Regions from separate parts of the Microbispora sitophila genome, predicted to be linked through region 2. Evidence: riboswitches for the same ligand, from Rfam matches in the RefSeq annotation. Region 2 holds a riboswitch; each other region holds the start of a gene.
What was found. Region 2 has a riboswitch for S-adenosylmethionine ahead of thrC (threonine synthase). Riboswitches for the same ligand answer to the same signal wherever they lie in the genome.
Positions count from the first base shown of each region.

Region 1: linked by a shared signal. The riboswitch ahead of IL992_RS42510 (aminotransferase class V-fold PLP-dependent enzyme) and the one ahead of thrC (threonine synthase) in region 2 are both predicted to bind S-adenosylmethionine.
Region 3: linked by a shared signal. The riboswitch ahead of IL992_RS22345 (hypothetical protein) and the one ahead of thrC (threonine synthase) in region 2 are both predicted to bind S-adenosylmethionine.

Region 1 covers NZ_JADBGC010000039.1:15,214-22,259, reverse strand. The annotation lists gene folK (2-amino-4-hydroxy-6-hydroxymethyldihydropteridine diphosphokinase) at 1-313, shown strand, start outside; gene IL992_RS42520 (DUF3180 domain-containing protein) at 332-781, shown strand; gene IL992_RS42515 (NADH-quinone oxidoreductase subunit D) at 797-1,981, opposite strand; gene IL992_RS42510 (aminotransferase class V-fold PLP-dependent enzyme) at 2,052-3,323, opposite strand; SAM riboswitch class IV at 3,374-3,489, opposite strand; gene IL992_RS42505 (pentapeptide repeat-containing protein) at 3,550-4,227, opposite strand; gene IL992_RS42500 (cytochrome P450) at 4,304-5,503, shown strand; gene IL992_RS42495 (SAM-dependent methyltransferase) at 5,493-6,461, opposite strand; gene IL992_RS42490 (Rossmann-like and DUF2520 domain-containing protein) at 6,623-7,046, shown strand, end outside.
Region 2 covers NZ_JADBGC010000019.1:159,690-166,735, forward strand. The annotation lists gene groL (chaperonin GroEL) at 1-14, opposite strand, end outside; gene IL992_RS31280 (cold-shock protein) at 421-621, opposite strand; gene IL992_RS31285 (MoaD/ThiS family protein) at 878-1,153, opposite strand; gene thrC (threonine synthase) at 1,199-2,461, opposite strand; SAM riboswitch class I at 2,476-2,615, opposite strand; gene IL992_RS31295 (RNA polymerase sigma factor) at 2,712-3,263, opposite strand; gene IL992_RS31300 (alpha,alpha-trehalose-phosphate synthase (UDP-forming)) at 3,367-4,791, shown strand; gene IL992_RS31305 (MFS transporter) at 4,862-6,022, shown strand; gene IL992_RS31310 (hypothetical protein) at 6,048-6,647, opposite strand; gene IL992_RS31315 (hypothetical protein) at 6,720-7,046, opposite strand, start outside.
Region 3 covers NZ_JADBGC010000011.1:338,045-345,090, forward strand. The annotation lists gene drmD (DISARM system SNF2-like helicase DrmD) at 1-301, opposite strand, end outside; gene IL992_RS22330 (DEAD/DEAH box helicase) at 646-3,540, shown strand; gene IL992_RS22335 (ACT domain-containing protein) at 3,545-3,943, opposite strand; gene IL992_RS22340 (hypothetical protein) at 3,968-4,555, opposite strand; SAM riboswitch class IV at 4,775-4,892, opposite strand; SAM riboswitch class IV at 4,974-5,082, shown strand; gene IL992_RS22345 (hypothetical protein) at 5,131-5,478, shown strand; gene IL992_RS22350 (tetratricopeptide repeat protein) at 5,761-7,046, shown strand, end outside.

The DNA.
Region 1 (7,046 bases), on a different contig from region 2:
GCTCGACCCCCGCACGCTGCTCGACCGCGCGCAGAGCGTCGAGACCGCCTTCGGCCGCGAGCGCAGGGAGCGGTGGGGCCCCCGGACGCTCGACGTGGACCTCATCACGGTCGGGAACCTTATGTCGGACGACCCCGAGCTCACGCTCCCGCACCCCCGGGCGCACGAGCGGGCGTTCGTGCTGGTGCCGTGGGCGCAGGCCGATCCCGCGGCGGTGCTGCCCGGGCGCGGGTCGGTGGCGGCCCTGCTGGCCGACATGGACCAGAGCGGGGTGCGGCTGCGGCCCGACCTCGTGCTCGAACCCCCGGCCTGATCGACGAGGAGTCCCCGCGTGAAGCCCAGCAATCCCGGCGTGCTCGTCGGTCTCGTGGTCGTGTTCGCCCTCCTCACCTGGGGGCTGCTGCGGCAGTTCTACTCCATGGTGCCGACCCTGCCGTGGACCGCGATCCCCACCACACTGCTGCTGGCCGTCGGCGAGGCGTACACGGGCTGGCTGACCCGGGCGAGGATCCTGCGCCGCCCGAACACCAAGCCGGTCGAGCCGCTGGCTGTCGCCCGCCTGGCGGCGCTGGCCAAGGCCTCGGCGTACGTCGGGGCGGCGTTCGGCGGCATCTTCGCCGGGTTCGTGGTGCGCGTGCTCGACCTGCTCGACCTGGACAAGCCCCGCCAGGACGCGTTCGTCGGAGGCGGGTCGTTCGTGGCCTGCGTGATCCTGATCTGCGCGGCGCTGTTCCTCGAGCACTGCTGCCGGGTGCCCGGCAAGCCTTCCGGGGAGACCTGACCGCAACGTGTCGATCTACTTGTCGATGTCGCCGACCACGAAGAACATCGAGCCGAGAATCGCGATCATGTCGGCGACCAGGTTGCCCGGCAGCATCTCGCGCAGCACCTGGATGTTGTTGTAGGAGGCGCTGCGCAGCTTGAGCCGCCACGGCGTCTTCTCGCCCCGCGACACGAGGTAGTAGCCGTTCAGGCCGAGCGGGTTCTCCGTCCAGGCGTACGTGTGGCCCTCGGGCGCCTTCAGCACCTTCGGCAGTCGCTGGTTGATCGGTCCCGGGGGCAGGTGCCGCAGGCGCTCGACGCAGGCGTCGGCCAGGTCGAGGGAGACCTTGACCTGTTCGAGCAGCACCTGGAACCGGGCCTGGCAGTCCCCGGCCGACCGGGTCACGACCTTCACCGGCAGCTCGCCGTACGCGAGGTAGGGCTCGTCGCGCCGCAGGTCGAAGTCGACGCCCGAGGCCCGCGCGATGGGGCCGCTCACGCCGTACTGCATGATCGTCTCGCGGTCGAGCACGCCGACGCCGCGGGTGCGGGCCAGGAAGATCTCGTTGCCGGCGATCAGTTCCTCGATGTCGGGCAGCCGCCGCCGCACGGCCGCGACGGCGGCGGTGACGCGGTCGAGCCAGCCCAGGGGCAGCTCCTCCTTCAGCCCGCCCACCCGGTTGAACATGTAGTGCATGCGGCCGCCGGAGATCTCCTCCATGACGTGCTGCAGGGTCTCCCGCTCGCGGAAGGCGTAGAAGACCGGCGTGATCGCGCCGAGTTCCAGGGGATAGCTGCCGAGGAACATCAGGTGGCTGAGCACGCGGTTGAGCTCGGCCAGCAGCGTCCTGGCCCACACCGCCCTGGGCGGGGGCTGCATGCCCAGCATGCGCTCGACCGCGAGCACGACGCCCAGCTCGTTGGCGAACGCGGACAGCCAGTCGTGCCGGTTGGCGAGCACGATGATCTGCCGGTAGTCGCGCACCTCGAACAGCTTCTCCGCGCCGCGGTGCATGTAGCCGACGATCGGCTCGGCGGCCGTGATGCGCTCGCCGTCGAGGACGAGCCGCAGCCGCAGGACGCCGTGGGTGGACGGATGCTGCGGGCCGATGTTGAGGATCATGTCCTCGGTGGCCAGCTCCCTCGCCTGCACGGCGTCGGCACCCGCGCCGATCCCCACGATGCGTTCCCGGCGCGCGCCCTCCTGCTCGGTCGTCATGCCGTCCATGCTTTCACGCTCATACCGCACGAGCGAAAGCCTCCCGCGAGCTCGACCTGGCTCTCCGCCGTCAGGCGGTGGCGATATCGCGTAGGGCCTCGATGAGGCGGTCGACGTGCTCGGTGGTCGTGCCGATGCCGATCGAGGCGCGTACGGCGCTGAACGTGCCGTCCGCGCAGCCGCCGTCCTCACCGCCCCCGAGGAGGTGGCGGACGAACGGGTGGGCGCAGAATTTGCCGTCCCTGACGCCGATGCCCCACTCGGCCGACAGCGCCTCGGCGACCTCGCGTGCCGTACGGCCCGCGACGGTGAACGACACGATGCCGACGCGCGGGTGGTCCTGGCCCCACAGCGACAGCTCGCGTACGCCGGGGATCGTGGCGAGCCCGGCACGCAGGCGGGCGAGCAGCCGCTCCTCCTCCCGCACCAGCGCGGTCCAGCCGGTCGCGGTCAGCGCGTCGCAGGCGGCGGCGAGCGCGATCGCGCCGAGCACGTTGGGGGTGCCCGCCTCGTGCCGCGTCTCGGGGTCGTCGCTCCACTCGGTGGTCTCGCCCACCGCCTGTACGGCTCCGCCGCCGCGCAGGTACGGATCGGCGTCGGCGAGCCAGTCGGGTCGGCCCACGAGCACCCCGGCGCCGAACGGGGCGTAGAGCTTGTGCCCGGAGAAGGCCACGTAGTCGAGGTCGAGCGCGGCGAGGTTGAGCTCGCGGTGGGGGACGAGCTGAGCGGCGTCCACGGCGATCCGCGCGCCGTGCCGGTGGGCGATGTGGGCCAGCCCGGCGATCGGCCACAGCTCGCCCGTCACGTTGGAGGCGGCGGTCACGACGAGCAGGGCCGGGCCCTCGATCGCGTCGAGCGCCTCGTCGGCCGCCCGGATCGCCTCGCCCGGGAAGGCGGGCGGCGCGAGCCGTACGGCGTTCGGCCAGGGCAGCAGCGAGGCGTGGTGCTCGGTCTCGAACACGACGACGGTGGTTCCCTCGGGGAGGCTGCGGGCCAGCAGGTTCATGGCGTCGGTCGTGTTGCGCACGAAGACCAGCGCGTCGCCGGGGCGGGCGCCGACGAAGGCCCGAACGGTGTGCCTGGCCTGCTCATACCTGGCCGTCGTGAGCTGCGAGGCGTAGCCCGCGCCCCGGTGCACGCTGGAGTAGGCCGGCAGCGCCGCCGCGACGGCGGCGTTCACCGGCTCGAGACAGGGCGCGCTCGCCGCGTAGTCGAGGTTCGCGTACGGCACGAGCCTGCCGCCCTTGACGGGCACCTCCAGGTCGGAGCCCACGACAGCCGGTAGGCGCACGGGCTCGGAGATGCGGTTGACGGCCTGCTGGACGAAGGTGAGTGCGGACAACGCCACGCCTCCTCGGGGTCGGGGACCCCGGCCATGGCGTCGGAAGGCAGGGCCCGCGCTTGTCCGGCACACCTCGCGCCGGACCCGGTCCTCACCCGGGGCACCCCGCCGCGAGCGCGAGGGTTGCCGGCCAGCAAGCCGGGGCTTGACGCTGGCACTCATGACCTGGACGGCACTATAACCCGGTTCGGCCCCCCGGCCGCAAGTGCCGTGGACTCAAGTGCCTTCAGTCGTCGTCGACCGTGACACCCAGGATGTGGGCGAACATCGGCGCGAGCTCCATCAACTGGACGCCGCTGATGGTCGCGCCGCGCAGCGCGTCGTAGCCGTCGGAGATGCCCAGGGACACGGCGCCACGCAGGTCGACCCGGGACATGCACGCCTTGTCGAAACGCACCCGTTCGAGCGTGGAGCCGGGGAAGGCGACGCCGGTCAGCGTGGCGCCCGCGAAGTCCACGTCGCGCAGCGTGCACTCGACGAACGAGACCTCCCGCAGGTCGGCCGCGCGGAGGTTGACCGAGTCGAGCTTGCACCGGTGGAAGGTCACATGGTTCATCTCGGCGCCGGGCAGCGCCGTGCCGGCCGGGGCGCTCATGATGATCTCCGCGTCCGCCCAGGTGGACTCGGTGAGGTCGCCGCCCACCCAGCGCACGCCGTTCAGCCACACGTCCGAGAACCGGGCGCGCCGATACCGGCCGCCGACGAACGTCACCGAGGTGAACGCCGACTCGATGAACCGGGCGTTGGAGGCGTCGGCGTCCTCGAACTCCTGCCCGTCGAACAGGACCGTGTCGTAGTCGCCGCCCTGAGCGAGCCGGCCGTCGAACGGTTCGAGGTGATCGGCGTAGGGCAACTCGCCGAGCTCGCGGGGTTCTCTGCGGTGCTGTTCGCGGCGCTTCGGCATCGCCCCAACCTACGCCATGACGGACCCGCACGCCCGTACTCCCGGGCGAGGTCTTTCATCCGTATTGTTGTCCATTGTGAAGTTTGATCCCTGGAATGCCGAGTTCATCGCGTACCCCTACGACGCCTACCGCGACCTGCGCGACAACGAGCCGGTCAGCTTCTTCGAGCCGACGGGACAGTGGCTGATCGCCCGCCACGCGGACGTGAACGCGCTGCTGCGCGACCGGCGCCTCGGCCGGTCCTACCTGCACGTGGCGACGCACGAGGCGTTCGGCCGCGAGCCCGAGCCGGAGTTCCAGGAACCGTTCTGGCGGGTGATCCGGGCCGGGATGCTCGACGTCGAGCCGCCGGTCCACACGCGGCTGCGCCGCCTGGTGTCCAAGGCGTTCACGCCCCGCATGGTCGAGTCGCTGCGTCCCCGCGTACGGAAGATCGCGACCGAGCTGACCGAGGGACTGGTCGAGCGCGGCGGCGGCGACCTGCTGGCAGAGGTGGCCGAGCCGCTGCCGGTCACTGTGATCGCCGAGATGCTGGGCGTGCCCGAGGCCGACCGCCACCTGCTGCGCCCCTGGTCGGCCGACATCTGCGGGATGTACGAGCTGAACCCCTCGCTGGAGGTCCAGCACACCGCCGTACGCGCGGCGACGGAGTTCGCCGGCTACCTGCGCGAGCTGGCCAGGGCACGCAGGGAGCGGCCGGGCGACGACATGATCTCGGCGCTGGCCCAGGTGGTTGACGACGGGGACCGGCTGACCGAGGACGAGCTGATCGGCACCTGCGTGCTGTTGCTCAACGCCGGCCACGAGGCCACGGTCAACGCCACCGGCAGCGGGTGGTGGGCGCTGTTCCGCAACCCGGGTGAGCTGGAGCGGCTGCGCGCCGACCCCGGCCTGATGCCGACGGCGGTCGAGGAACTGCTGCGCTACGACACCCCGGCGCAGATGTTCGAGCGGTGGGTGCTGGAGGACATCGCGGTCGGCGGGGTGACGATCCCCCGGGGTGTGGAGATCGCCCTGCTGTTCGGCTCCGCCAACCGGGACCCGGAGGTCTTCGCCGACCCGGACCGTCTCGACCTCGGCCGGGCGGACAACCCGCACATCTCGTTCGGCGCCGGCATCCACTTCTGCCTCGGCGCGCCGCTCGCCCGGGTCGAGATGGCGGAGTCGTTCGGGGCCCTGCTGCGGCTGGCGCCCAAGCTTGAGCTCGCCGAGGAGCCTGCCTGGAAGCCCAGCTACATCATGCGCGGCCTGGAGTCGCTCAAGGTCACCGTCTGACCACCTGACTGAGCCAGCCGAAGCCGCCGAGACCGGCCGGGTCGATCAACTCGGCCTCCTGGGAGGCCCGGCCGAGCGCGCGTACGTATCCGGCGGGATCGGCGGACGCCAGCGCGAGCGGCGGGCGGGCGCCGGTGACCCCCAGGTCGCGCAGCGCCTCCCGCTGCGTGGTGAGCGTGGTCGCCCGCGCCCCCGCCCGCTCGCCTGCCGCCGCGCAGGCGTCCAGCGCGACGTGTGCGGTGATGTCGCACGACCCGTCCGGTGTGGGCGGCACCACCGAGCCGTCGCGATATCCGGCGACCGTGCCGAGCGGGGGCCGCCGCCCGGCCGGATGGGCGTAGTCCACGGCGACCGCCGTGCCGCGCGCCAGCCGCGTGATCAGCGAGGCCCACGCCTCGTCGCGGGGGTGGCCGATCTCGGCGCGTTCCCCCGGTGAGCGCAGCGGCCACCAGCGCTCCAGCCAGGCCAGGTCCTCGGGGCCGGGAGCGGGCCCGAGCCGTTCTTCGCCGGTCGAGGTGTCCACGAGCACCAGGCGAGGGCCGTCGGGCGTCATCTCGGCGATGTCGAGCGGCACGTTGTCCAGCCACTCGTTGGCGATCACCAGGCCGGTGATCCCGTACGGCGCCTCCGGCTCCCAGGCGACGCGGGGGTCGAGATCGCCGGGCCGGGGGGACAGGTCGACGGCGATGACTCGCAGCCGCTCCGCGAGGTCCGGTGGCGCGGCGGCCCGCACCCGGGCGGCCAGCAGGCCGTTGCCGCTGCCCATGTCCACGAGATCGACCGGATCGGGCCGGCCGAGGGCCGCGTCGACCCGCAGGAGCAGGCGCAGCACCGACTCGGCGAAGACCGGCGAGGCATGCACCGACGTGCGGAAATGGCGGTCGGGGCGCTCCCGCAGGTAGAAGCCCTCCGCGCCGTAGAGCGCCCGCCGCATGGCCTCCCGCCAGGTGACCTCCACGACGCTTCAGGTTACCGACACGCCGAGGGTGTGACGAAAAGTAGTCACTTTCGTACTTATGGCTCAACATAGGCCCGTGAGAAACGGGACAAAATCCGACCGTTGGGCCACGCCCGGGCCGGCGGGAGCGCCGCCGCTACGCTGAACCGAGGGGAGGCGTCATGGACACAAGTGACCGCCCGGCGCGGCTCGCCGTGGGAGTGCTCGGCGCGGGACGGGTCGGTTCCGTGCTCGGAGCCGCGCTCATGCTCGCGGGTCATCGGGTGGTGGCGGCCAGCGGCGTGTCCGACGCGTCGGCGCGGCGGGCCGCCGACCGCCTCGGCCTGAAGCTCAGCAGGCCCGACGAGGTGATCGCGCGGTCCGAGCTCGTGCTGCTGACCGTGCCGGACGACGTGCTGCCCGGCCTCGTCTCCGGCCTCGCCGCCACCGGGGCCGACCTGCGCGGCAAGCTGCTCGTGCATGCCAGCGGCGCGTACGGCCTGGGCGTGCTCGACCCCGCGGCCGAGGCGGGGGCGCTGCCGCTCGCGCTGCACCCCGTGATGACGTTCACCGGCAGGAGCGACGACCTGACCCGGCTCAACGGCT
Region 2 (7,046 bases):
ATCTTGGCTGCCATTAGGCTAGACCTCCCAGTAGCAGGGTGTCTTCAACGGACCGAGCCGACGCCCGCGACGGCGCGGACCCGCTATCCCTGCGCGGGCCCCATCGCCCCGATCCCGGTTGTTGTCACTCTCGACCTCAGAGTGCCAAACAAGTATTTAGCACTCTACCCATGAGAGTGCAAGCGGAAGCCGTGCTGACCAGCTTGGACGGTATGTCCAGACCAGTGCGAAGCGGGAGACACCGAGCGAGCCGGAGGGGCGCGCCGGTGTCTGGACCGAGGAACGAGCGAGCACGTGACGAGGGCTGTGCTCCCGGCGCGCCTCCGGCGCGACCCCGCGGATAAGAGCGCCCCGACGAGCGAAGCGGAAGGCCCGGCACGCGGTGTCCGCGTGCCGGGCCTTCCAAGGTCGATGACGGGATCAGACGGCCCGTACGGCTTCCGCCTGCGGGCCCTTCTGACCCTGCGTGATGTCGAACTCAACCCGCTGACCCTGCTCGAGGGCCTTGTAGCCGTCCATCAGGATTGCCGAGTAATGGACGAACACGTCCTTACCACCGTCTACCGCGATGAAGCCGTAGCCCTTGTCCGCGTTAAACCATTTGACGGTGCCCTGCGCCACTTCCGACTCCTCTTGCTGGGCTGGGGACCACACCCAAGAAGCCCCCGGTTTTGTCGATCGTCCTCGACCATACCCGTGTCAAGGCGTAGGACAACAGAGTCAATCCGCAAACTACTACTTGGCGTTCGCTCAAAGCGGGATCGAAGAATATTCACTTTGCTGTTGAATAGTTGAGAGCTGCACCATTTGCCATGGCATCGCATGACTTCTTCATCGATAGAAGTGCATGTCAGGTGCTCGGCCCCGGCGCGGCGGCTCAGCCTCCGGCGACGGCGGGGATGACCGAAATCTGCACCCCGTCCGGCGTGGCGGTGTCCAGACCGTCGGCGAATCGGACATCCTCTTCCCCGACGTAGACGTTGACAAAACGCCGGATCTTACCCGTCTCGTCCAGGATGCGCCCGCCGATGCCGGGGTAGTCCGCGTCCAGCTTCTGCAGGACCTCCCGGAGCGTTCCCCCCTCCCCGCTCACCTCCGCGGCTCCGTTGGTGTACGTCCGGAGAATCGTCGGAATCCGCACGGAAACGCTCATTGTTCGCTCGCTTTCGTTACTACCGATGGGCCTTTTGAAACGCTTTCAGTTGGCAAATGCCGTACGGAACGCGTCGAGAGAGGGACGGATGACTGCGGCGGGACGGGCGTGCTCGGCCACCGCGTCGAGCGTCTTCAGCCCGTCGCCGGTGTTCAGCACCACGGTCTCGGCGTCGGGGTCGAGGCGGCCCTCGCGCACCAGCTTGCGCAGCACGCCGACCGTGACACCGCCCGCGGTCTCGGCGAAGACGCCCTCGGTCCTGGCCAGCAGGCGGATGGCCTCGACCACTTCCCGGTCGTTCACGTCCTCCACCGCGCCGCCCGTCCGCCGCGCGATGTCGAGCACGTACGGCCCGTCCGCCGGGTTGCCGATCGCCAGGGACTTGGCGATGGTGTCGGGCCGCACCGGCTGCACGACGTCCTGCCCGGCCTTGAAGGCCCGGGAGACCGGCGAGCAGCCCTCGGCCTGCGCCCCGAAGATCCGGTAGGGCCGCTCCTCGACCAGCCCCAGCTTGATCAGCTCACGGAAACCCTTGTCGATCTTGGTGAGCTGGGAGCCGGAGGCCACCGGGATGACGATCTGGTCGGGCAGCCGCCAGCCGAGCTGCTCGGCGATCTCGTACGCCAGCGTCTTGGAGCCCTCGGCGTAGAAGGGCCGGAGGTTGACGTTGACGAAGCCCCACTTCTCGCCCAGCTCGTCACCGATGAGCTCGGAGCAGAAGCGGTTGACCTCGTCGTAGTTGCCGTCGATGGCGACCAGGCGGCCACCGTACACGGCGGCCATGGTGACCTTGGCCGGCTCCAGGTCGGCGGGGATGAACACGCAGGAGTCCAGCCCGGCCCGGGCGGCGGCCGCGCTCACCGCGCCGGCGAGGTTGCCGGTCGAGGAGCACGACAGGGTGTGGAAGCCGAAGTTGCGCGCGGCCTCCAGCGCGATCGCGACGACCCGGTCCTTGAAGGAGTGGGTCGGGTTGCCGGAGTCGTCCTTGACGTGAAGCGACCGCAGGCCCAGCTCGGCCGCCAGCCTGTCGGCCTTCACGAGCTTGGTCCAGCCGGGCTGGAGGTTGGGCTTGGCCGCCACTCCGGCGGGAACGGGGAGCAGGGAGCGGTATCGCCAGATGTTCGCCGGGCCCGACTCGATGTCCTCCCGGCGAACCTCGCCGAAGTCGTACGCCACCTCAAGTGGGCCGAAACACTCCGTACAGGCGAAAATCGGACCGAGGTCATAAAGAGCGCCGCATTCGCGACACGAAAGACCGGTGGCGGGGCCGAACTCGACGGTGTTCGCGGCAGTGCTGGTGTGCGCCATGAAGCGAGGCCTTTCCCTCATCTTCGCTCGCGACCACCTTGGCCGCGAGCCGGAATTGGCACCTGTCCCGGCCGGGCCTCGTGGGCACGAGTTCGACACCGGGGAGGTTGCCGGGGCTTCGCAGGGCCGGTCCCTCCACCCCTCTGGATGAGCATGTTCAGTTGTAAGACCTTCCGGGGAAGGTCCCTAGCACTGTACCCCGGCGTCCCCGGTGTCCGTTCCGACGTCTCACATAGCGAGACGTTTCGTATCAGCCGTACGCCTCACCGAGGGCGCTCTGCACGTACTTGCGCGCCTGGTGGATACGGGACTTGACCGTCCCGAGGGGGATCTTCAGCTGGTCGGCGACCTCCGAGTAGTCGAGCTGGCAGATGTCGCGCAGCACGAGCGCCTGGGCGAGGTCGGGCCGCTCGGCCTCCAGCGCCTCCATCGCGTCGAGCAGGTCGAGCCGCGAGCCGGCGATGACGCTCACCCGCCGCGGATCGGGCCGCTGCTCGGGCAGTTCCTCCGCCTGCTCCGACGAGCGCCGCTTGAGCGAGCGGTAGGTGGTCCTGGCGCAGTTCACGGTCACGATGTGCAGCCAGGTGCTGAACTTGGCCCGCCCCTCGAACCTCGCGATGTTGCGCGCCACGGCGAGCAGCGTGTCCTGCGCGGCCTCCTCGGCGTCCTGCCGATACGGTAGAAGGCGCTCGCAGTGCCGCAGCACGTCGGGCTCGATGCGCCGCAGCAGTTCACCGAGCGCGCGATGGTCCCCCTGGGCAGCCGATCGGGCCAGGTCCTCGGTCGTGTCGTCCAGTGCCATGCCGTATTCAGCCCTCCCGCGATCGGTTGACATCCTATTGACGGAGGTCGGCTTTTATTAATCTTCCGGCATGCGCGCCCGCTCTGATCGAGGGAACCCCAAGATGAGCAGCACCGTTCTTATCGCGTCCAACCGGGGCCCGGTGTCCTTCACGCTGTCGGACGACGGCGGCCTGACCATGCGCAGGGGCGGGGGCGGGCTCGTCTCCGGCCTGTCCGAGGTGGTCAGGGACACCGACGTCCTGTGGGTCTGCGCGGCGCTGTCGGACGGCGACCGGGGCGCGGTGCGTCAGGCGCCCGGCGGGCGGCTCGACCGGGGCTTCGAGACGGGGCCGATCCGCATGCTGGACATCCCGCCCGCGGTCTTCCACCGGGCCTACAACGCCGTGGCCAACTCGACCCTCTGGTTCGTCAACCACCTGCTTTACAACATGCCCTTCTCCCCCGAGTTCGGCACGCGGTTCCATCGCGAGTGGGAGTCGTACCGCACGTACAACGGCGCCTTCGCGCTGGCCCTCGCCGAGGAGGCGGCCCACCGGGCGCGCGTCATGGTGCAGGACTACCACCTGACGCTGACCCCGGCGATGCTCCGGGTCGAGCGGCCCGACCTGCGCATCGCCCACTTCTCGCACACGCCCTGGGCGCCGCCCGAATACTTCGCGCTGCTGCCCGAGGACGTCGTGGCCGAGGTGCTGACCGGCATCCTCGGCGCCGACCACGCCGGATTCCTCACCGCGCGCTGGGCCCGCGCCTTCATGGACTGCTGCGAGACGCTGCTCGGGGCCAGGGCCGACCACGCCGCCCGCACGGTGACGTACGACGGGCGGACCACCAGGATCGGCGTCCACCCGCTGGGGGTGAACGGCGAGGCGCTGCTCGCCCGGGCGGCCGAGCCGGACGTCGAGTCGCACATGACCGTGATCAGGGACCTCGTGGGCGACCGCAAGCTGATCGTGCGCATCGACCGCACCGAGCTGTCCAAGAATATCGTGCGCGGCCTGCGGGCCTACCAGGAGTTCCTGGCCGCCCATCCGGAGTGGCACGGCCGGGTCGTCCACCTCGCGTTCGCCTACCCCTCGCGGCACGACCTGCCGGAATACCGCGAGTACACGGCGGCCGTGCAGCGCTGCGCCAAGGAGATCGAGGACGAGTACGCGACCGAGGACTGGGACCCGCTGATCCTCAACGTGAACGACGACTACCCGCGCTCGCTGGCCGCCTACCGGCTGGCCGACGTCCTGCTCGTCAACCCGATCAGGGACGGCATGAACCTGGTGGCCAAGGAGGGCCCGATCCTGTCGCCCCGGTGCGCGCTGGTGCTGTCCCGCGAGGCGGGCGCGGCGGCCGAGCTGGGGGCCGACTCCCTGCTCGTCAACCCCTACGACGTGTCCGGCACGGCGGCGGCGCTGCACGAGGCGCTGACGCTGCCGGAGCAGGAACGGCTCGCGCGCGGCCTGCGGCTGCGGGAGGCCGCCACCGCCCTGCCGCCCCAGCGCTGGTTCGAGGACCAGCTCGCCGCGCTGCGCTGAACCGGACCGGTGGCGCGCCGGGCGACCGGCTCTCGTGCCGGGTGATCCGCTGCGCTACCCTTGCCTGGTTTTGGACCGCAACATAAAGGTCACCAGGGACGGCCCCACCTGGTTGATCTATCTCCAGCTCGCCACCTTCGCCACCTACCTGTACGGCCTGTCGGCCGCCCTGCCCCTCCTGCGCGCCGAGCTCGGCGTGTCCCAGGCCGTCGCCGGGCTGCACGGCACCGGGATGGCACTCGGCGGCATCGCCGGCGGGCTGGCCCTGCCCGCGCTGACCAGGCGGTTCGGGCGCCGCGTCGTCACCTGGGCCGGTCTGACCGGGATGAACGCCGGGGTGCTCCTCGTCTTGTCCGGGCACGCGCTCCCGTTCACGCTGGCCGGTTTCACGCTCGCCGGCGCCTGCGGTTCGACGGCGCTGTACGTGATGATGGCGGTGCTCAGCGACCACCACGGCCCGGCGGGGGCGGCCGTCATCAGCGAGGCCAACGCGGTCGCCGTCATCGCCGGAATCGCCACCACCTACGCCTTCAGCGTGGTGGCCGAGTCGCCGGCCGGCTGGCGGCCCGCGCTGCTCGTGCCGGTGGCCTCCACCCTCCTGCTGGCCCTGCTCATGGGCCGGGTCTGGGTGCCGCCGGTGCCCGTTCCGCCGCCGTCGCCGTCCGCGGCCTCCGGCAGAATCCCGTACGGCTGGCGCTTCCACGTCGCCGGAGCGGTCCTGCTGTGCTGCGTGGCCCTCGAGTTCGCCTTCAACCTGTGGGCCGCCGAGTTGCTCTCCCAGCGGACCGGGCTGTCGCCCGGCGCGGCGGCGACCGGGCTGAGCGCGATGCTGGCCGGCATGGCCGCGGGCCGGTTCGGCGGCGCCCGGCTGGCCCTGCGCTTCGCGCCGGGGTCGGTGCTGCTGGGCTCGCTCGGGGTGACCCTGGCGGGCTGGGCGCTGTTCTGGGCAGGAACCTCGGCGCCGGTCTGCTACGCCGGGCTCGCGCTCAGCGGGCTCGGCATCTCGGTCCAGTTCCCCATGGGCCTCACGCGCATGATCGAGGTGTCGGGAGGCCGACCTGACCAGGCGTCGGGCACGGCCTCGATCTGGGCGGGCATGGGCTCGGGCAGCGGGCCGTTCGTGCTCGGCGCGCTGGGCGACGGTTTCGGAACGCACACGGCGTTCCTGCTCGCGCCCGCCCTGATCGCGGTGGCCGCGGGCGGAGTGGCCGCTTCCAGGACGCGTTCCTGAAGGTCCGGGCCACTCGGAAGGCCGGTCAGTTCCAGGTCGCGTTCTTGAGGATCGCGCTCAGCTGCGGGTGGTCCCACTGGTCGAGGACCAGGATCTTCGACGTCGGCAGATACCACTCGCGCTGGTTGTAGTGCAGCTTCACCCGCCACTTCTTGTCGACGCAGGTCGCCGCCCACTTGTGGTAGTCCGCCTTGTGGCCGGGCCCGACCTGCCGCAGCCCCTTCTCGGCGAGCTTCCACTCGCCCTTGTACAGCTTGTAGCTCTTGGGACAGATGCTGACGTCGGTCGCGGGGTCGTAGCCGTACTTCGACTTGTACGGCTGGAACGTGCGGAGCCCGATCTTGAGCGCCTTCGGGCCCAGCACCCAGAAGCTGTGGCACCCCCAGTCGCGGAAGCCGAAGTCCTCGGTGCCGTAGGTGGGGCACGAGCCGGTGATGACGCGCACCCAGTCCTTGTCGTCCTTGGCCACCTTCCACGACGCGGGGATCGTGAGGGTCAGCCCGTTGCGCAGGTGGACCTGCTTGGTGCCGCCGCTTTCGCTCGCGAACGCCGCCGCCGGAGCCGTCAGGGTGGCCGCCAGCACGGCCAGGCCGGCCGCCGCGGCCGAGATCGTCTTTCTGAACATGTCCGGCACACTAGACGCGGTCGCTTGCGGACGACTTGCGCCCCGATAGACGAAAGGTCACCAAGCGCGGCATCAGTTCCACGTGGCGTTCGTGAGTATCGTGCTCAGCCCCGGGGTACTCCACTGGTCGATCACCAGGATCTTCGACGTCGGCAGATACCATTCGCGCTGGTTGAAGCGGGCCTTCACCTTGCCCGACGTCATGGTCCCGCAGGTGCCCGCCCAGTCGCGGTAATACGCCTTGTGCCCCGGCCCGACCTGCCGCAGCCCCTTCTCCGCGAGCTTGGTCCGGTGGATGTAGAGGTTCTTCCTGACCGGGCAGGGCCCGACGTCGGTGGCCGGGTAGAACGGGCCGTCCGGCGTGTACTTCTGGAACAGCTCGTGGCCGATCTTGATGGC
Region 3 (7,046 bases), on a different contig from region 2:
CCTGCAGCGTCTTGACGTCGGCGCTGGTGACGGCCGACCAGCGGATGGCGTCGAGGAACGCGGCCAGCCGCTCGGGCGAGTCGAACCCGTCCGGGGTGACGTCGGGCAGCGAGCCGCTCGGCAGCACGCGGCGGCCGGGCTCGATCTCCCAGACGACCTCCAGCGTGTCGCCGTACCGGCCGTCCTCGACGCTCTGCAGGGTCACCAGGGTGCTGCTCTCGCCGGACTCGACCTCGCCGACCACCCAGCGCTGGCCGCGCACCGCGACCAGCTCTCCGATGGCCGGTCTCTCCGACGTCACACTCGTCGCCATACGTCCCTCGCCGCTGACCCTTGCCGGTATCGATCACGTTGCGCTAGACCGGACACGGTGAAGCGCGCAACCACGCGTGCCGGCGGGTACCCGGGAACGATCCAGGACCTCCCCACCGATCACCCGGTGGAATCTACGCCACACCAACGAACATTGTCCATCCCTCAAAGCTCTTGTGTTCTCGATACACAGTTGATCTAATGACGGGCACTCGCACAGAGTGGGCCATATCGGGCCGATGCCCGCTGACCAGGACCGCCGCGTACGGCCCTCGGCCCAGATCCAGTCCGCCCCGATCGGCGATGGCCGATCCTCCGATTGATGGGAGCCCGATGGCAGGGCGTCACAAGTCGCGGCTCGTCCCGCTCGTTCAGAGGGCGCTGTCGGCCGGGCCGGTTCCACAGGACGCGCTGCTGGAGGCGGTGCACCAGGCCGGGCTGCGCTGGGTCGAACCGGGACATCTCTGGGAGACGTGCGCCACGCACGGGCTGGCGGATTTGCGGGAGGACATGTGGGTGCCCCGGGGCTGGGCTCCGCCCACCGCTGACGGCGCTGTCGATGACGAGCCGCACAGACACGTGCCGCACCGGCACGTGTCGGAGGGGAGGAAGCCGAGCAGCGCGCAGACGCCCGTGGAGGAACGCGCAGCTGCGGAGGTCCGGCGAATCGCGGCGCCGCTCGGGCTCGCCACCGTCGAAGCGACGCCTCCGGTAGGACCCGTACCTGCGGGCTGGCCGGAGGTCGCGGCGGGCGCGGCCCGCGCGCTCCGTGACGAGCTCAAGGCGGTGACAAGCCGCCGGACTCAGACCGACGTGCCGCTGACCGCAGGGGCCGAGGCGGGGAAGGCGACGAGCCGCCGGAAGCTGATGCGATTCGAGGCCCAAGGCGAGCTGGGCGTGGCTGAGGGAACACAGGCCACTTTGATCGTCAAGGACGTGTCGTTCCAGGTCGAGGTGGTCTCGGTGTTCAGCAATGTCGTCACCCTCTCGATGCCTCCGGACGCCCTCGCCGCACGGGAGGCGACGTTGCGCCTGGACTTGTCCTGGCTGCTGGCCGCCCAGACCGAACGGCTTGACGAACTGGCCCACGGCGGGCCGGGTTTCGATGCCGTCGCCGCCATGGCGGTCGTGACCCCGGAACGGCCCCCCGTGTCCGCCGCCCGTGTGAAGCTCCCCGCACGCGAGCTGAAAGGGCTGAATGCCGGACAGCGAAACGCCGTCGCGCTCGCACTGGCGCCGGCTGTCACCTGGTTGTGGGGGCCGCCGGGAACCGGTAAAACGACGACTGTCTCCGCCCTGGTCGCGAAGATGTGTGAACGCGGGAACCGCGTGCTGCTCGCCGCACCGACGAACGCGGCGCTCGATGTCGCCATCACGTCGCTGTTGAGGCGCATGCCGGATCTCGCGCAAGGCGACCTGGTGCGGGTCGGCCAGCCCGCCGACCCGTCGCTGGCCGATCGGCCGGACGGCCACATCCTCGTCGACGAGATCGCGGCCGATCGCGGTGCCCCGCTCGCGAGGCACCGTGTGGAGGTGGGCGGGCGACTGCGGGAACTTCGCAAGACGCTGGACGCGCTGAAACGACGCAATGGGCAGCTGACGACAGCGGAGGAGACCACGCGGCTCCGCACCGAGACCGAGATCGCCGAACTGCAGGCCGTCATGCACGAGCTGGACAGGCAACTGCGCGCGGTCCGGCGGCAGATCTGCCGGGAGGCCACGGTCGTGGCCGCCACCGCCCACCAGGTCGTCCTCGAAACACTCAAGGAGATCACCTTCGACGTGGTCGTCCTCGACGAGGCGAGCATGACCAGTGCCGCCCTGGCGATGCTAGTCGCCGGCGCCGGGTGCGGGCACACCGTCATAGCCGGGGACTTCCGCCAGCTTCCGCCGGTCGCCGTGGCGGAGACCCCCGCCGTCCATGAGTGGCTCAAGCGCAGCCCGTTCGAGAAGGCGGGCGTCGCGAGCGCGGTGACCGAGGGGCGCCCGCCCGTCCGCCTGGCCGCCCTCACCGAGCAGTACCGCATGCGGCAGCGCATCGGCTACGTCGTCAGCGGAGCCTTCTACCCGGAGAGCCCGCTCAGCACAGCGAAAAGCGTGGCGAACAGGGCGGTCAGAAGCCGGGCACCGTGGGCGAGCACCCAGCTCGTGGTCATCGACACCTCGACGATGAGAGCCCGCACCGCGCGCAGGCAGGGCATCTTCTCGCGGTACAACCTGATGCACGCCCAGCTGGCGGCCGCCCTGGTCGGCGGCGCGACCAGTCAGACGCAGGATCTCGCCATGATCAGCCCGTTCGCACCTCAGGCACGGCTGCTGGAGGCACTCCTGCCCGAGGTGCATCTGGAGGAGTGGGCGGCCTCGACCGTGCACCGGTTCCAGGGCGGTGAACGGGACATCATCGTGTACGACACGGTGGACACCGGGTGCGGCGTGTCACCGTTACATCCCTGGTTCACCGAAGGCGACACCGGCAGCGAGGGAGCGCGCCTGCTCAATGTGGCCGCCAGCCGGGCACGCGATCATCTGGTGGTCATCGGCGCTATCGACAGTCTCTTTCGACCCAGGGCCGCTCGCGACCCGGTGTGGATGTTCTTCGCCCACCTGCTCGCCCAGGCGAAACGCCTGCCTTGGGAAGACCCGGTCGCCTCAGAGGGTGGCGTCACCGAGCACATCGAGAGCGGGATCGCGGAGCGGCTGCGCGAGGACATCGCGCGGGCAGCGACGGTCGACATGTGGCTTCCCGAGACTCCCCTGCTGGGCCTGGCCGACCTGCTGCCCGCGCTGCGGTCGGTAGACCCAGACGACTCCGAGTCGGAGGCGGTGACGGTCTGGATCGAGCCGGAGGCCGACGGCCACCTGCCCGCCGAAGCGCTGCGGGCACGGCGAGAGGGCGTCAACATCCGCCCCTGCGTGCCGATCCTGGAGTCGTGCGCCGTGGTCGGCGACATCGTCTGGTCCGCCAGCGGGTCGCTGCTCGGCCCTGACCCCGGTGTCGTCCTGCGGACCGAGCACCGCGCGTTCGCCGACGCCGTACGGCGGGCGCAGCGGCGCCGGCCCGGCGGCGCGGGCAGCGTTCCCGGCAGCGGCCAGCTCGGCGACGACTGCGGACGCTGTCGACGCATGCTGGTCCGCTACGAGCAGGACCATCGGGGCAGGCCGGACCTCCGCTACGAATGCCCGCACTGCGACCGTCTGCCACAAGGAGGACGGCGCTCCCGCCGGTGAGCCGTCAGGCGGGTCGGCGAGCGAGGTTCTCCATCACCTCCACCGCCTCGTCGGCACGCTCGTACGGCACGAAGAGGTGGTCGTGGTGGAATCCGGCGACGACATTGCAGCTCAGGCCCGCGACGGCGAGTTCCCGCGCCACGGCGGCCGTGAGGCCTACGGCTTCGAGCGCCGAGCGGACGCGCAGCGTGATCCAGCCCGCCACGTAGTCGTACGTCAGCCCCGCCGCGTCGGCTTCCCCCTGCGGCAGGACCAGCGTGAGGCCCTCCTCCTCGGCGACCGTGACGACGGGCCTTACGCCCGGCGGGACGTCACCGTCGACCGTGGTGAACACGTAGCGGCCAGGGTTGAGCCGCGGGCGCATCGTGGTCAGCAGTGTTCGCAGGTCGGTCTCACCGGTCATGACCGGCACCCTACAAGCGGCCTTTCAGCACCCGAGATAGGCCCAAAGGAGGTCGTCGTCGCGACGGACGGTGAAGCCGAGGGCCTGAAGCGCGGCTTCGATCTCGTCGCGCCGCTGCGCCGGGTAGACGAACTCGGCCTTCTCCCACTCGTGGGTGGGCATCGCCTCCCAGCCTCCCTCCACCTCTCCGAAGCGCTCGGCGATCTCGCGGGGCATCCAATGGTCGGTGTCCACGTCGGGGTCGGGTTCGTTCGGTTCGGCGTTCTCGGAGACGCTCATGTCGAAGGCCGGATGTCCGTTCAGGCTGAACGGCTCATCGTCATCGGGCAAGACCAGGGCGGCGATTTCCCCCTCACTCATCTCGTCGAGATCAGCATCGGGGTTCGCGGCCTCGTAGAGCTCGATGTAGTAGTCGAGCAGGTGCGGGAAACGATCGACGTCATCGACCTGCCACCAGCCGGCCGCACGGGCCTCGCCATAAGTTCTGGCCTCCTTGAGCGCCTTCTGCCCGGCGGCCTCCCGCTCGGCGTATGTCAGAGGGACGACGCATAGGTGATCCACTTTGAGCACGCCGGTGACGAGGGTGAGCGTGTCGCCGAGGGCCGCGAGCACGTCCGCTGCGCTCCGCCGCTCAGGCCTCTCCAGGTCAGCCATCAGTTCCTCCGGATCGATGTGATCCAGCCGAAGTCACGTCGTACAGGTGTCCCGGCAGGACACGAGGCTCCAGGCGTCGAGGTCGGCGGGAGCGGACGGTCGCAGTGCCGTTGGAATTCAGGGATAAGGCCATGAGGGTCCTTGTGGTTCCGGGACCCCCTTACCCGAGGGCAGGGAGATCCGCGCTTGCCCCTGCTGGGCCGGCAGCGGCCAGGTCTTCCCCGGACGGCACCTTGCGCGGTGAGGCGAGGTTGCCAGCCGACGAACGTCCAGGGGCGCGATCGGCCTCGTGACCCGGCCCAGATGCTGGCACGGCCACCCGGTTCGTGTCCAGATGTTGGCCATCGTCGGCCTACGTCGTTAATGTCCCGCCCTGGGTCATGAGTTCCAGCGCCAAGCCCCGGCTCGCTGGACGGCATCCCGCCCGCTGCGGGTGCCCCGGGTGACGACCCGCTCCGCGCGAGGCGCGCGGAGAACGGCGGATCACCGGGGCCGGTTGGGGCTATCGGGGTCCCAGGCCCCGGAGGTGCGTCATGCCCATCCCGAACGATCTCTACGCCCTGCTCCACACCCACTGCCCCGGCTGTGGCGTCCTCTACAACGCGATGGACCTGGGGCCGCGCGAGCCCGTCATCGAGGCGTTCCCCGGCGCGTACTACGCCCAGTGTCCGCACTGCAAGGTCCGGTGGCACGTGCACCGGCCCGGCGCCGCCGAGCGCGACCGGGCCGACCTGTTCGCCGAACGCCCAGCCGAACAGCCCGACCTCGCCGCCGCCTGGACCGGCGCCGTATTGCGCCTCACCCTGGACGGCCACATCCTGCAGGTGGGGCCCCTGGTCGGCACTTCCGAGGCCGAGGATGTCCCGCATCCCCTGAAGTGACCTGGTCGTCGTCACCCGGCTGCCGCAGCGGCTCTGCGTGATGACCGTACACGGCTCTCGGCTGCGACACCTGCCATGGCGCCCGGGCAGACGGACCGGCCGGCGCCCGCGCCGGCACCGTACACATCCGGCCCACCGTCCCCCACCGCCACGGCCTGGCACGTCGAGCAGCCGTCACTGGACCGTGACAAAGGCAGTGTGGACCTGATTCACAGCAGCCACTTATGGTGTGATCACTCCCGTTTCACACAAAGATGTCCCGCTCTACCGAAAGACCCGTTTATGGAACTCCTCGAGGCCTGTGCCCGGATCGGCGAACTCAATCCTCACCTGATCGACGCCGGCGTGCTCCGGTCGATCGAGACGCTCGCGGCCCGCGCCCCCGGCGTCGAGCCGATCCCCGACAGCCATGACGCCGAGGAACTCCTGTACGCGGTGACCGACGAGGTGATCCGGATCGGCCAGGACTTCGAACGCCTGGGCCGTGTCGACGACCTGATCCTCACCCGCCGGATCGTCGCCGACCTGCTCCGGCCGGTCCGCGAGCGGAACCTCCTGGACTTCGCCAACGCGCTCGGCATGCTCTCCTCGCTCCTCGCCGAGCGGGGACGCCACGCGGAGGCCGTGGACGTTCTCGGGGAGTGCGCAGACGTACTCCGGCCCCACCTGGTGCTCGGCGTACGCCACCGCGGCATGTACGCCCACGCTGTGCGGGACCGAGGCACGTCGCTTGTCGAACTGGGGCGGGTGGAGGAGGCGGTGACCGCCCACCGTGAGGCGCTGCGGCACTACCAGCGCTGCGCCGCGGAGGACGCGAGCTATGCGCTGGACGTCGCGCTGACCTGCCATACGCACTCGGTTCTCCTGGACCAGGCAGGGCATCCGGACCTGCTGGAGATCGCCGAACTGGGAGTCTCATGGGCGCGGGCGGTCCTGGCCGACGGCGGCGAATGCCGCTTCCAGCTCGCGATGATGCTGCGCTACCGGGCGAGCGCGCTGCTCCGCCTCGACCGGCCGGAAGAGGCGGTGGAGAACGGGCTGGAGGCGGCGGCCGTCCTGCGGGAGATCGCCGGTCATCCGGTGAACGACATTCAGCTCGCACTCATCCTGCATCTGGTCTCGGACCCGTTGTCCGCACTGGACCGGGATGACGAGGCGCTGGGGACCGCGGCGGAGGCCGTCGGGATCGTCGAGAGGCCCGACCCCGAGCCCGCCCTGCGCGCACTCATGCTCTGGACGTACGGCAGGCGACTGCTGGAGCACGGCCGCCTCATGGAGGCGAAGGACGCCTACCTCGCCGCAGTGCCGGGCGGCGAGGACTTCCGCGAGGGACTGGCGCCGGAGCTTTACCGGCTGGCGGAGATCCTCGTCGGCGAGGGCCTGCTCAGCGAGGCGTCCTCCATCCTGACGGTGACCGCGCGTCAGTACAAACTGTTGGCCGCCGCGGACTCCGACTGGGCCGTACCGCACGCGGAGCTGCTCGGCCGCCTCGCGGAGCTGGAGTTCCACCGCGGGCACCACGAGGCGGCGCTGCGCCACGCGGAGCGTGCGGTGGCCGTGGCGCGGAA